One region of the Streptomyces globisporus C-1027 genome, then DNA from elsewhere that is predicted to be linked to it. Evidence: riboswitches for the same ligand, from Rfam matches in the RefSeq annotation. Region 1 holds a riboswitch; each other region holds the start of a gene.
The links. Region 1 has a riboswitch for cyclic di-AMP ahead of WQO_RS13335 (transglycosylase family protein). Riboswitches for the same ligand answer to the same signal wherever they lie in the genome.
Positions count from the first base shown of each region.

Region 2: it holds a riboswitch for cyclic di-AMP, as region 1 does, so the genes downstream of both, WQO_RS16155 (M23 family metallopeptidase) here and WQO_RS13335 (transglycosylase family protein) in region 1, are expected to answer to the same signal.
Region 3: it holds a riboswitch for cyclic di-AMP, as region 1 does, so the genes downstream of both, WQO_RS27075 (M23 family metallopeptidase) here and WQO_RS13335 (transglycosylase family protein) in region 1, are expected to answer to the same signal.

Region 1 covers NZ_CP013738.1:3,109,047-3,113,358, reverse strand. Annotated here, with positions in the region: gene WQO_RS13345 (cytochrome P450 family protein) at 1-864, shown strand, start outside; gene WQO_RS13340 (transglycosylase family protein) at 1,041-2,054, shown strand; cyclic di-AMP (ydaO/yuaA leader) riboswitch at 2,343-2,519, shown strand; gene WQO_RS13335 (transglycosylase family protein) at 2,525-3,232, shown strand; gene eno (phosphopyruvate hydratase) at 3,556-4,312, shown strand, end outside.
Region 2 covers NZ_CP013738.1:3,731,581-3,735,892, forward strand. Annotated here, with positions in the region: gene WQO_RS16145 (PrsW family intramembrane metalloprotease) at 1-104, shown strand, start outside; gene WQO_RS16150 (aldo/keto reductase) at 85-1,032, opposite strand; gene WQO_RS16155 (M23 family metallopeptidase) at 1,273-2,304, opposite strand; cyclic di-AMP (ydaO/yuaA leader) riboswitch at 2,317-2,467, opposite strand; gene WQO_RS16160 (PP2C family protein-serine/threonine phosphatase) at 2,744-3,970, opposite strand; gene WQO_RS16165 (MerR family transcriptional regulator) at 4,113-4,312, opposite strand, start outside.
Region 3 covers NZ_CP013738.1:6,135,448-6,139,759, forward strand. Annotated here, with positions in the region: gene WQO_RS27070 (M16 family metallopeptidase) at 1-1,250, shown strand, start outside; cyclic di-AMP (ydaO/yuaA leader) riboswitch at 1,494-1,660, shown strand; gene WQO_RS27075 (M23 family metallopeptidase) at 1,675-2,490, shown strand; gene WQO_RS27080 (GntR family transcriptional regulator) at 2,671-3,378, shown strand; gene WQO_RS27085 (HPr family phosphocarrier protein) at 3,563-3,844, opposite strand; gene WQO_RS27090 (bifunctional acetate--CoA ligase family protein/GNAT family N-acetyltransferase) at 3,941-4,312, shown strand, end outside.

The DNA of each region.
Region 1 (4,312 bases):
GGGAAGGCTGATCTGATCCATGACTTCGCCTTCCCCCTCCCCATCTACGCCATCTGCGACCTGCTCGGCGTCCCCCGCGAGGACCAGGACGACTTCCGGGACTGGGCGGGCATGATGATCCGGCACGGGGGCGGGCCGCGCGGCGGGGTCGCCCGGTCGGTGAAGAAGATGCGCGGCTATCTCGCCGAACTCATCCACCGTAAAAGGGAGAATCCCGGCGACGACCTGATCTCCGGGCTGATCCGGGCCAGCGACCACGGCGAGCACCTCACGGAGAACGAGGCGGCCGCGATGGCGTTCATCCTCCTCTTCGCCGGCTTCGAGACGACCGTGAACCTGATCGGGAACGGCACCTACGCCCTGCTGCGCCACCCCGAGCAGCGGGCCGCGCTGCAAGCCTCTCTGCACGCGGGGGAGAGCGGCCTGCTGGCCACCGGGATCGAGGAACTCCTCCGGTTCGACGGGCCGGTCGAGATGGCGACCTGGCGGTATGCCACCGAGCCGCTGACCCTGGGCGGCGAGGAGATCGCCGCCGGGGACCCTGTCCTGGTCGTGCTCGCGGCCGCCGACCGGGATCCGGAGCGGTTCACGGATCCGGACGTTCTGGACCTTGCGCGGAGTGACAATCAGCACCTCGGTTACGGGCACGGCATCCACTACTGCCTGGGGGCGCCGCTGGCCCGGCTCGAAGGGCAGACCGCGCTGGCCACGCTCCTGAAGCGCCTTCCTGACCTGCGACTTGCCGAGGAAGCGACCGATTTGCGCTGGCGCGGCGGGCTCATCATGCGCGGACTGCGCACCCTTCCGGTCGCGTTCGAACCGGGAATCCGTTCCGAAGAAAGTGACAGGCTGTCAACTCTGTGACTTTCACGTGATCTGCGCTGCATCGACTTGTGACACACGTTCGAGTCCCGCTAGGTTCACGGTTCGACGCGTCGGTCGCACCTTGCTCACGCGTCACTTGTGCGCCGACGCAAGCACGGAATTCCGCTGCGCGGCGCTCAGGTCACTCGCTTGTCAGTCGCACGGAAGGCATACCCATGGGCTCCGCGAACGGCAGACACCGCCGCCCTCGCCAGGCACCCGCCATCGTCGTCGCCGCAGGGGTGACGGGATCGGCCATCGCCATCCCGCTGCTCGGGGCGAGCGGCGCGACCGCTGCCGAGGCCACCACCTGGGACCGGGTCGCGGAGTGCGAGAGCGGCGGAATGTGGAGCGCCGACCTCGGCAACGGCTACTACGGCGGGCTCCAGTTGTCGCAGGAGACCTGGTCGGCCTACGGCGGTACGGAGTTCGCGTCCCGCGCCGACCTCGCCAGCCGGTCGCAGCAGATCTCCGTCGCCGAGAAGGTCCTGGACGACCAGGGCCCCAAGGCGTGGCCGAGCTGTGCGGTGATCTCGGGTCTCGCGGTGGACGGCAGCCTGCCGGGCGTCGACCCGGGCACCTCGCCCGCACCCGACCCGACGACCACCCCGACCGACGAAGCAGACGCACCCGACGAAGCGGATGAATCCGGCAAGTCCGGTGAAGCCGATGAGTCCGGCAAGGGTGACGAGAGCGGCAAGGGTGAGAAGGGTGACCCGGCGGACAAGGGTGACAGCGCTGACGCGGAGAAGGGCGGCGAAACCCCCGACTCCTCGGTGACGCCCTCCACTCCGCCCTCCTCCGAGGCCCCCGACGCCACCGACCCCTCGAAGGGCAAGGGCGGCAAGCACCGCGGCACCCCCGCGCCCGAGGAGGCCGGAGCGGGCCAGGAGGACGGCCCGCGCGGATCCGGCCGGCACGCCTCGCGCGACGGCGACGCCCGGGACGGCGGCGCGGCGACCGGCGGCGCGTACACGGTGCAGCCTGGCGACAACCTCTGGGCCATCGCCGACGCCCAGGAACTCCCCGACGGCTGGACCGGTCTCTACGAGGCCAACAAGGACCTCCTGGGCTCAGACCCGGACCTGATCCTGCCCGGCCAGAACCTGGATCTGGGCCTGGACCAGGCCGCGCCCGAAGGTGCCGAAGAGCCTGCCGAGGAGTCCGCCGAGGCGCCTGCCGCCAACTGAACCAATTCGGGAAAATGCCCCGAAAATAGAGGCAGTTAAGAGACCTATGTCCACTTTGCGTAAGTGAGACATGGGTCTCTTTGCTTCAACTCGCGCACCCCTTCCGGCCCATTCGTACACATCGCCCCCGACCTGCGGAAACGGCCCACGGGCCGCCGCGAGTTCGGGCTGATTGCCCCCTATGTCCATCTTTGAATGTCGGGGTTGCCTGTGTTTACGGTCTAAGCCGCTCGCACCGCGGGCCCCGTCGACCGTCACGCCGAATCCTGCCGTCGGTCGAAGGGAACAGACGCGTAAGCGCCGTAGGCAGGAGCGGGGGACCCAGGTAAGCCGCCGGGTCCGCACAGCCCCTCCAGGGGGTGTACGGGACCGGCTAGGGGTGAAGCCGTGCGCAAGGTCGCACGGCCGGGCAACTCATCAGCCCGAACCCGACAGCTCACCTCGTAGGCGTCGGTGAGGAGATTCGTTCCATGCTGCTGAACAGCAAGGGCAAGCACCGCCGCCCGTCCAAGGCCGCCCGTATCGCCACCCTCGCGGGTGTCACCGGTGCCGCCGTCGCCGTCCCGCTGATGGGCGCGACCAACGCTTCCGCCGCCTCCGTCGAGACCTGGGACGCCGTCGCCCAGTGCGAGTCCGGCGGCAACTGGTCCATCAACACCGGCAACGGCTACTACGGCGGACTGCAGTTCTCGCAGTCCAGCTGGGCCGCCGCCGGCGGTACGCAGTACGCCTCGCGCGCCGATCTGGCCTCCAAGGACCAGCAGATCGCCACCGCCGAGAAGCTTCTCGACCTGCAGGGCCCGGGCGCCTGGGCCTGCGCCGGTGCCGGCGGCCTCACCAACGACGGTGTGGACCCGGGCGTGAACCCCGGCGGCTCCGGCCAGGCCGAGAGCAAGCCCGAGCAGGCGCAGCCCGAGCGTGAGGCCGAGCGGCCCACCACGCGCAGCGAGCAGCGCGAGGCCCCCAAGGCCGAGAGCAAGAAGACCGTCACCACCCCGACCGGCGACAAGGTCAAGAAGGGCGACGGCGAGTACAAGGTCAAGGCCGGCGACACCCTGAGCAAGATCGCTCAGAAGGAAGACGTCAAGGGCGGCTGGAGCAAGCTCTTCAAGCTCAACGACGACATCGTCGAGGACGCGAACCTGATCTTCCCGGGTCAGCAGCTCCACCTGAAGTAATCGCCGTCTCTCCTCCCCGGGGGGAGGGTGTCCGGCGGCACTCTCCCTCGCACGGCTTCCCGGCCCGGCGCGCTCTTCCCCCCAGCGCGCCGGGCCGGGTTCTTCGTGGCCGGCGCGCGTCCGGGGGCCCGTATGCGTTCACCTCTTGTTGTTACCGCTCAGTAGATTTCTAGAGTTCTGCCCCGATATGCAGGCCCTTGGGTCCTTTTTCGTCCCAGGAGGCGGGCGGGCGGCCGACGGACGCGGCCGGGCCGGATAGGCTCGGGTCGCAAGGCCACAGTGACCCTGCACAACCAGTGTCAGATCCCAGAAGGAGATGCCTCGTGCCGTCCATCGACGTCGTCGTAGCCAGGGAAATCCTCGACTCCCGGGGCAACCCCACGGTCGAGGTCGAGGTCGGCCTCGACGACGGCAGCACGGGCCGTGCTGCCGTTCCGTCCGGCGCCTCCACCGGTGCGTTCGAGGCCATCGAGCTTCGCGACGGTGACCCCAACCGCTACCAGGGCAAGGGCGTCGAGAAGGCCGTCCTCGCCGTCATCGAGCAGATCGGCCCGGAGCTCGTCGGGTACGACGCCACCGAGCAGCGCCTCATCGACCAGGCGATGTTCGACCTGGACGCCACCGAGAACAAGGCCTCGCTCGGTGCGAACGCCATCCTCGGCGTCTCGCTGGCCGTCGCGCACGCCGCCTCCGAGGCGTCCGACCTGCCGCTCTTCCGCTACCTCGGCGGCCCGAACGCGCACCTGCTGCCCGTTCCGATGATGAACATCCTGAACGGCGGGTCGCACGCCGACTCCAACGTGGACATCCAGGAGTTCATGATCGCCCCGATCGGCGCGGAGTCCTTCTCCGAGGCCCTGCGCTGGGGCGCGGAGATCTACCACACGCTGAAGAAGGTCCTGAAGACCAAGGGCCTGTCCACCGGACTCGGCGACGAGGGCGGCTTCGCCCCGAACCTGGAGTCCAACCGCGCCGCCCTGGACCTCATCGTCGAGGCCATCAAGGAGGCGGGTTACGTCCCGGGCCGCGACATCGCGCTCGCGCTCGACGTCGCCGCGTCCGAGTTCTACAAGGACGGCG
Region 2 (4,312 bases), 620 kb from region 1:
AGCCCCAGCCGCACCCGTACGGACAACCCCAGACGCAGCCGCAGCCGTACGGATACGGGTACGGGTATGGCGACCCCGGCTCCGTCAGGCCGACGCCTCGGTGAGCAGCGCGAGTTCCCGGTCCGTCAGCCGCAGGTCGGCGACCGCGACGAGGGCGGGGAGCTGTTCGACCGTACGGGCGGAGGCGATCGGCGCGGCGACGGTCGGCTGTGCGGCGAGCCAGGCGAGGGCCACCGTCGCGATCTCGGCGTTCCGCTCCCCGGCCACCTGGTCGAGGGCGGCCAGCACTTTGCGGCCCTGCTCCGACTCCAGGTGCCCGCCCGCCTTCGCGGAGCGCGCGCTCTCCACCGTCGCACCGGGGCGGTACTTGCCGGTGAGGAAGCCGGAGGCGAGCGCGTAGTACGGGACGGCGGCGAGGCCCGCGGCGGCCGCGGTGTCCTGGAGCGCGCCCTCGTAGGTGGAGCGGGAGACCAGGTTGTAGTGCGGTTGGAGCGCCACGTACCGGGCGAGGCCCTCGCGCTCGGAGAAGGCGAGGGAGGCCGCGAGGCGCTCGGGGCTGATGTTGGAGGCGGCGATGTGGCGCACCTTGCCGTCCTTCACCAGCTGGTCGAGGGCGGTGATGATCTCCTCGACCGGGACGGTCTCGTCGTCGAAGTGCGTGTAGTAGAGGTCGATGTGGTCGGTGCCGAGCCGGCGCAGCGATGCCTCGGCCGCGCCCTTGATCGTGCCGGCCGACAGCCCCCGGAAGTCGGGGTGGGCGCCGGCCTTGGTGGCGACGACGATGTCGGACCGGTTGGAGCGGGAGGCGAGCCACTTGCCGATGACGGTCTCCGACTCGCCGCCCCGGTTGCCCTCGACCCAGGCGGAGTAGGCGTCGGCGGTGTCGATGAAGTTGCCGCCGGCCGCGACGTACGCGTCCAGGACGGCGAAGGACTGTTCCTCGTCCGCCGTCCAGCCGAAGACGTTGCCGCCGAGGGCGAGGGGGAAGACCTGGAGGCCGGAGGTGCCGAGGGGGGTGTGCGCGGAAGTCATGTGAGAGTTCAACGGGCCGGTCGGAGGACGGTATTCCTGCCTCGGCCGTGCGGAAGGATGAATTCCGCCGCGTACGCCCATCATGATCCACGCACGGGCCTGTCGCCCCCTCCCCGTCCCCGTCCCCGGACAGACCGGCAGCCCTGACGTCGGGGGGTGTGCGTCAGGGCTGCCGGGGTTTCGGGACGGGCCGCCGGAGAAGGGCGGCCCGGGGCCGGCGGCGCGCGCCGGCCCGGGGGCTCAGACCGAGAGGCCCTTGCTGGTCAGCCAGGCCATCGGGTCCATCGCGGAGCCGCCCGCGGTGCGGACCTCCAGGTGGAGGTGGACGCCGGTCACGTTGCCGGTGGCACCCATGCGGCCGATGGTCTCGCCGGTGGTGACCTTCTGGCCGACCGAGACGTCGATCGAGGACTGGTGGGCGTACCAGATCTCCGTGCCGTCATCGAGCTGGAGCACCGTGCGGTAGCCGTACGAACCGGACCAGCCGGCCGACGTGATCGTGCCGCTGTGCACGGCCTTGAGCGGCGAACCGGCCGAACCGGCGAAGTCGAGGCCGGTGTGCTGGCCGGAGGACCACATCGCACCGGACTGACCGTAGGTCGAGCTGATCGTGTAGGAGGAGGCCGGCAGGGAGAAGCTGGCGGCGAGCTTGGCGAGACGCTCCTCCTCCGCCTTCTTCTTCGCCGCTTCCTCCGCCGCCTTCTTCTTCGCGGCGGCGTCGGCCTCGGCCTCGTCCTGCTGCTTCTTGGCCTCTTCCGCCGCCTTCTCGGCCGCGGCCTTCTCGGCTGCCGCCTTGGCCTCGGCGTCGGCGCTGGCCTGCTGCTGCTCGGCCTGCTGGAGGATCCGGGCGCGCAGCGCCTCGCCGGCGTCGGTGCCCTGCTCGGCCTCGGCGCTGGTGAGCCCGGCGGTGGTGAGCGGCGCGGCCGCGGCGACCGGGGCGGCCTCCGCTTCGTCGGACATGAAGGACCCGACGCCGGGAAGGGACTTGGCGTCGGGGAGGTTGTCCGCGATGGAATCGGGAAGAGAGATGGAGACGGGAGCCTTGTCCTGAGCGGTGGCCATGCCCCCCGCTCCGACGGCCGCTATGACGCCGACCCCGAGGACGGTGGAGCTACGGGCCAGACCACGCTGCTTGGCGACGCGGTGCCTGCCGCGCACGGGACGGATGGAGTCCTCGGTGGGATTCCACTCCCCCACGGACCGCTCGGCGCCACCGTAGCTGTCGGTGCTGAAGGGTGACGGGGCCTCAGGGGCAGGCTTGTTGGACGCCACGTGGGCGCACTCCTTTCCTTCCTTCTCGCCTACCGGGTTAGCTGACGGGTTCGGAGCAGGAAGGTCTCCTACGGGCCCCTCCGCCTCTCACGAGACGCAGGCGTCCGATTCACCCCATGTAGTGGGTCCCCGGTTCCCTTGCGGAATTCGGCGCTCGCGCGCGGCGCCGTCCCTGACGACGGCTGTGACGACCGCGCTGCGTTATCGAACGTTAATAGACACCCGGACCCGATTCCAAGCTGTTCCTGTTGATCATTAACGAACAGGGGTGGGAGGTACGGGGCACAAGCGGGCGGAATCGGGCGACTTGACCGGGGCTCAGCCACATGCCTTTTTCTGACGGTGTATCAAATGTTATGCGGAGCGGTGCGCTTCGATTACGCACCGTGTCATCGCTGCGAGTTGCGAGTTCAGCGCGCCGGCGGACAGCCGCGCCACGTCAGCGGGCCGCGTCCTCGTCGCCCCGGCCCACGATCTTCACCGTCGTCCGGCGCACGGGCTGCCCCTCCGCCGGCCGGCCGACCGCGATCAGCGCCATGTCGTCCGTGGCGTGCCCGCCGGTGTGCAGCCGTACGTCGTCGGTCAGCGCCGACAGCAGCTCCTCCGGCCCCGGGAAGATCCGGCCGCGCAGCCGGGCCGCCGGATCGTAGAAGACCCCGTTGGCGTCCCGGGCCTCGGACAGGCCGTCCGTGAAGGCGAGGAGCGTCGCCCCGGGAGGCATCACCCACTCGTCGGCGCGGTCCGGCCACACCCCGAGGTCCATCCCCAGCGGCAGCGCGGGCACCGAGGGCGCCAGCACCTCCAGGGCCCCGTCCGCGTGGAGCAGGATCGGCTCGGGGTGGCCGCGGTTGACCAGGCGGACCGTGGCCGCCCCGGGCGGGATCTCGGCCAGTACGGCGGTGATGAACCCCTCCATGGCGTCCAGCCCGTACTGCCGCGTCCCCTCCCGGGCCAGCGCCCGCTCCAGCCGCTGGGCCACGCCCTCCAGCGAACGCTCCTGTTCGGCGGCCTCCCGGAACGACCCGATGATCACCGCCACCGCCCCGACGGCGTCCAGCCCCTTGCCGCGGACGTCGCCGACCACGACGCGCACGCCGTACGGGGTGTCCGCGACGGCGTACAGGTCGCCGCCCACGAACTCGTCCGCCTGCGCCGCCTCGTACCGTGCGGCCACCTGGAGTCCGCCGATCCGCTCGGCGGGCGTCGGCAGCACGGCCCGCATGGCGGTCTCCGCGACGGCCCGGGCCGAGGCGAGCTGCTCGTTGCCGCGCCGCACGACGCCGTTGATGACGAGGGCCAGGACCGAGCCCGTGAGCACGGTGAGCATCTCGATGACCGGGACGACCTGCGTGGACGTCCCGTCGGAGATCCGCATCACGATGACGGAGATGACCGCGGCGATCCCGGTGCGGACGGTCCGGGACAGCGAGAAGAACGGGGCGGCGATCAGCGGGGCCGCGACGAAGAGGGGGACGGCGGTGAAGTTGGGCGGGGCGAGCGAGTCGAACAGCAGTCCGCCGATGATCAGCAGGGCGGGCAGCATCCGGATGAACCGCCCGGTGCCCCGTCCGCCGCCGGACGCCAGCTCCCCCTCCCGGGATCCGAGCACCGCACGGCCCACGGCGTCCATGCTCCCCGCCGCCCCGCTGCGCCGTCCCTCGGCCATCCCCACCTGTGCACTCCTGCCCGGTCCACCCACGGCTGCGGACGGTACCGCTCCCTGTCCAGGCTTCCCGGAGCCGCGCCGAGCGGCGACCGGGCATCGGCCGAATAGGGGGAAAAAGCGGTGGCGGCCCGGCCGGCCGTGGTCAGTCGGAGAGCCGATGCTGCGCGTAGACCGTCAGTGCGTCCCGTACGAAGGCGGCGGTGCCGTCCCCGTAGCGATCGTAGTTCTTTCCGAAGCGCGGATCGGCGACATACATCTCCCCGAGCCCGATCACGTACGAACGGCTGGGCTCCTTGGCCGAGGACAGCCAGGCGCAGTGCCGCCGCGCGAGCTCCTGCGCCT
Region 3 (4,312 bases), 3.0 Mb from region 1:
TCGTCGCCGTGGAGATCTTCCTGGACGCACCGCTGGAGGCCGAGCCCGAGGGCCTCGACGGCGTGGCCACGATCATGTCGCGGGCGCTCTCCGAGGGCACCGACAAGCACAGCGCCGAGGAGTTCGCCGCCGAGCTGGAGCGCTGCGGCGCCACGCTCGACGCGCACGCCGACCACCCCGGCGTCCGGGTCTCCCTGGAGGTCCCGGCCTCCCGGCTGGCCAAGGCGCTCGGCCTGGTCGCCGAGGCGCTGCGGGCCCCCGCCTTCGCCGAGAGCGAGATCGAGCGCCTGGTGGGCAACCGCCTCGACGAGATCCCGCACGAGCACGCCAACCCGTCCCGGCGCGCGGCCAAGCAGCTCTCCAAGGAGCTGTTCCCGGCCACCGCCCGGATGTCCCGCCCGCGCCTGGGCACCGAGGAGACGGTCCGGCGGATCGACGCGGCCGCCGTGCGCGCCTTCTTCGACGCCCACATCCGCCCGTCCACCGCGACCGCCGTGATCGTCGGAGACCTGACCGACATCGACCTGGACGCGCTGCTGGCGGAGACCCTCGGCGACTGGTCGGGCAACACCGCCCAGGCCCGCCCGGTGCCGCCCATCACCGCGGACGACACCGGCCGCGTGGTCATCGTGGACCGCCCCGGCGCGGTCCAGACCCAGCTGCTGATCGGCCGCATCGGCGCCGACCGGCACGAGCGTGTGTGGCCCGCGCAGGTGCTCGGCACGTACTGCCTGGGCGGCACGCTCACCTCCCGGCTGGACCGGGTGCTGCGCGAGGAGAAGGGCTACACCTACGGCGTACGCGCCTTCGCCCAGGTGCTGCGCTCCTCCGGCCCCGACTCGGGCGGCGCCGCGATGCTCGCGATCAGCGGCTCGGTGGACACCGAGTCCACCGGACCGGCCCTGGACGACCTCTGGAAGGTCCTGCGGACGCTGGCCGCCGAGGGGCTGACCGACGCCGAGCGCGAGACGGCCGTGCAGAACCTGGTGGGCGTCGCCCCGCTGAAGTTCGAGACCGCCGCCTCCGTCGCGAGCACGCTGGCCGACCAGGTCGAGCAGCACCTCCCCGACGACTACCAGGCCCACCTCTACGCCCGGCTCGCCGAGACGGGCACCGTGGAGGCGACCGCCGCCGTGGTCAACGCCTTCCCGGTCGACAGGCTGGTCACGGTCCTCGTGGGAGACGCCTCGCGGATCGCCGAGCCGGTGAAGGCTCTCGGTATCGGAGAGGTGTCGGTCGTCACCGGCTGACACCGCCCGCGGAACCGGCCGCCACCGTGCGACCACCGCCGCGAACAGGACCCCGACGGAAGGAATTTCGTCGGGGTCCTGTGCTTTTGCCTGCTTGGTCTGCTTCGCACCCTTTTGGGGAGGTGGTTGCCTGTCTGCCCTGTGGGATGCGCGACAAATCTCCTTGTCCGTTTGGTGATGGGAAGTCGCCCCGCCTAGCGTCGGCCCGGCTGTCCGTCACCCGAATGCCGCAGCCGCGGCGCCGGGCAGTCATCGCCGAGTCCCCGTCAGGCGCGAGCCTGGGGAGCCGGGGACCCACGCAGTCCCTGGGGTGAATCGGAGGCCCGTGCCGCGAACCGGCGCGGGGATCCGTAGGAGACCTTCCTGCTCCGAACCCGTCAGCTAACCCGGTAGGCGAGAAGGAAGGAAAGGAACCAGCCCCTCCATGGCGTTCACCCGTGCCACCGGGAAGCACCGTGCCCCGAGCCGCCTCACGCGCCGGAGCGCCCAGGCCGCCGGCATCGCGGCCCTGGCCACCACCGGAGTCCTCGGCTCGCTGTCCTCCCCGGCCCTCGCGGCGGACTCCGAGGCCGCCAAGGTCGCCGACACCGGCCTCACCCAGGCCATCTCCCTCGACACCACCCTCGCCGAGCAGATCGACGCGCAGGCCCACGCCCAGCAGCGGCAGGCCGACGCGGTCGCGAAGGCGAAGGCCAAGGCGGCCGCAGAGGCCCGCGAGAAGGCCGCCAAGGCCAAGGCGAAGGCCGAGGCCGAGCGCAAGGCCGAGGCCCGCGCCAAAGAGGTCCGCGAGGAGAAGGCCCGCGCCGCCCGCGCCGCCGAGCGCGCCCGGCTGAACGCCTTCCACCTCCCGGTCGCCGGCTCCCACGTCACCACCGGCTACAACACCGGCGGCTCCCTCTGGTCCTCCGGCAGCCACTCCGGCGTGGACTTCCAGGCCGCCTCCGGCAGTTCCGTCGTCGCGGTCGGTTCCGGCACGGTCGTCGAGGCCGGCTGGGGCGGCGCGTACGGCAACAACATCGTGCTCCGGATGGCGGACGGCACCTACACCCAGTACGGCCACCTCTCCTCGATCGGCGTCTCCGTCGGCCAGAGCGTCTCCTCCGGCCAGCAGATCGGCCTCTCCGGCTCCACCGGCAACTCCACCGGCCCGCACCTGCACTTCGAGGCCCGCACCACCCCCGACTACGGCTCCGACATGGACCCCGTCGCCTACCTGCGCTCCCACGGTCTGAACGTCTGACCCCGCCCCGCGCGACCCACCGTCCGAAGGCCCCGGCACCCGCCGGGGCCTTCGGCAATTCCCGCGTGAAGATATCCGTGGATTCCGACCTGCCATCGGAAATTCCAGCGGATTGTCATAGAGTCACGGAACAGACGTCGGGCGGCCGCGTTTCGCGGGGATCAAGGCGGAGGTTCGGATATGCGCATTCCCGCGCATTCGGTATGCACGGCGATCCGTGACGACATCGTCTCCGGTGTCTACGAGCGCGGCAGCCGCCTCACCGAGGAGTTGCTGGCCCGCCGCTACGGGGTCTCCCGCGTCCCGGTCCGCGAGGCGCTGCGCACGCTGGAGTCCGAGGGGTTCGTGGTCACCCGCCGACACGCCGGCGCCTGTGTCGCCGAGCCCACCGTCCAGGAGGCCGCCGACCTCCTGGAGGTGCGGATGCTCCTGGAGCCGCTGGGCGCGGCCCGCGCAGCCCAGCGCCGTACCGAAGCCCACCTCAAGGTGCTGCGCGGTCTGGTCAGGCTGGGCCAGGAGCGGGCCCGCCGGGGCGAGGGCGAGGATCTGCGCTCGCTGGGCGGCTGGTTCCACGAGACCCTCGCCCAGGCCTCCGGCAGCCCCGGGCTCATCGCGCTGCTCACCCAGCTCCGGCACAAGATCGCCTGGATGTACGCGGTCGAGCAGCCGGCCCGCCCGGTCGAATCCTGGGCCGAGCGCGGCGCGATCGTCGACGCCGTGGCGCGCGGCGACGCGGAGCGGGCGAGGGCGCTGACCGCCCAGCACGCGGAACGCTCCACCGCCGAGCACCGGCTCCGCCGTGCGGATCTCCCGGGGCGCCGCGCCGCCCCCGTTCCCCCGGTGAGAAGTTCGCAACACGGCGTAAACACGGCGGGCGTCCGGCATTAACAGAAGCGCCGTATACAAAGAGAAGTAATTTCGGGGCGCCATTTCACGCTGCCCGCATTATCGAGGTGCGGATCTTCCCCGGGTCTTTCCCGATTCCCGGAAACGGAAGAGCCGTGGCCTGTGAAGGGATCACGGGTCACGGCTCTCGCGGGGGTCGCATCCGGACGGACCGGAGACGGAGGGGTCAGACGGTCTCCGGAAGCTCTTCCAGGCCCTCGGCGACCAGCTTCGCCAGCCGGTCCAGAGCGGCCTCGGCGTCGTCCGCGTCGGACGCGAGCACGATCTCCTCGCCACCCTGCGCGCCCAGACCGAGCACGGCCAGCATGGAGGCGGCGTTCACCGGGTTGCCGTCGGCCTTGGAGATCGTCACGGGGACGCCGGAGGCCGTGGCGGCACGGACGAAGATGGAAGCGGGGCGGGCGTGCAGGCCCTCGGCCCAACCGACGTTTACGCGGCGCTCAGCCATGGTTCTGCCCTTCACATATCAACGGTTGTCTAGACCAGTCTCTCATGCAGTGCGTGGTGCTGTGCCCGGCCTCCCGTCCGGCCGTAGGCTTTGGCCATGGAGCCCACGCCGGAACAGAGTCCGCATCACGCGTACCCCGATCACTGGGAAGCGGACGTGGTGCTCCGGGACGGGGGCACCGCGCGCATCAGGCCGATCACCACGGACGACGCCGAGCGACTGGTCAGCTTTTACGAGCAGGTGTCCGACGAGTCGAAGTACTACCGCTTCTTCGCCCCGTATCCCCGCCTATCCGACCGGGACGTGCACCGCTTCACCCATCACGACTACGTCGACCGGGTGGGACTGGCGGTCACGATCGGCGGCGAGTTCATCGGGACCGTCCGCTACGACCGCATCGACGACCGGGGCCGCCCCGCCTCCGCCCCCGCCGACGAGGCCGAGGTCGCCTTCCTCGTCCAGGACGCC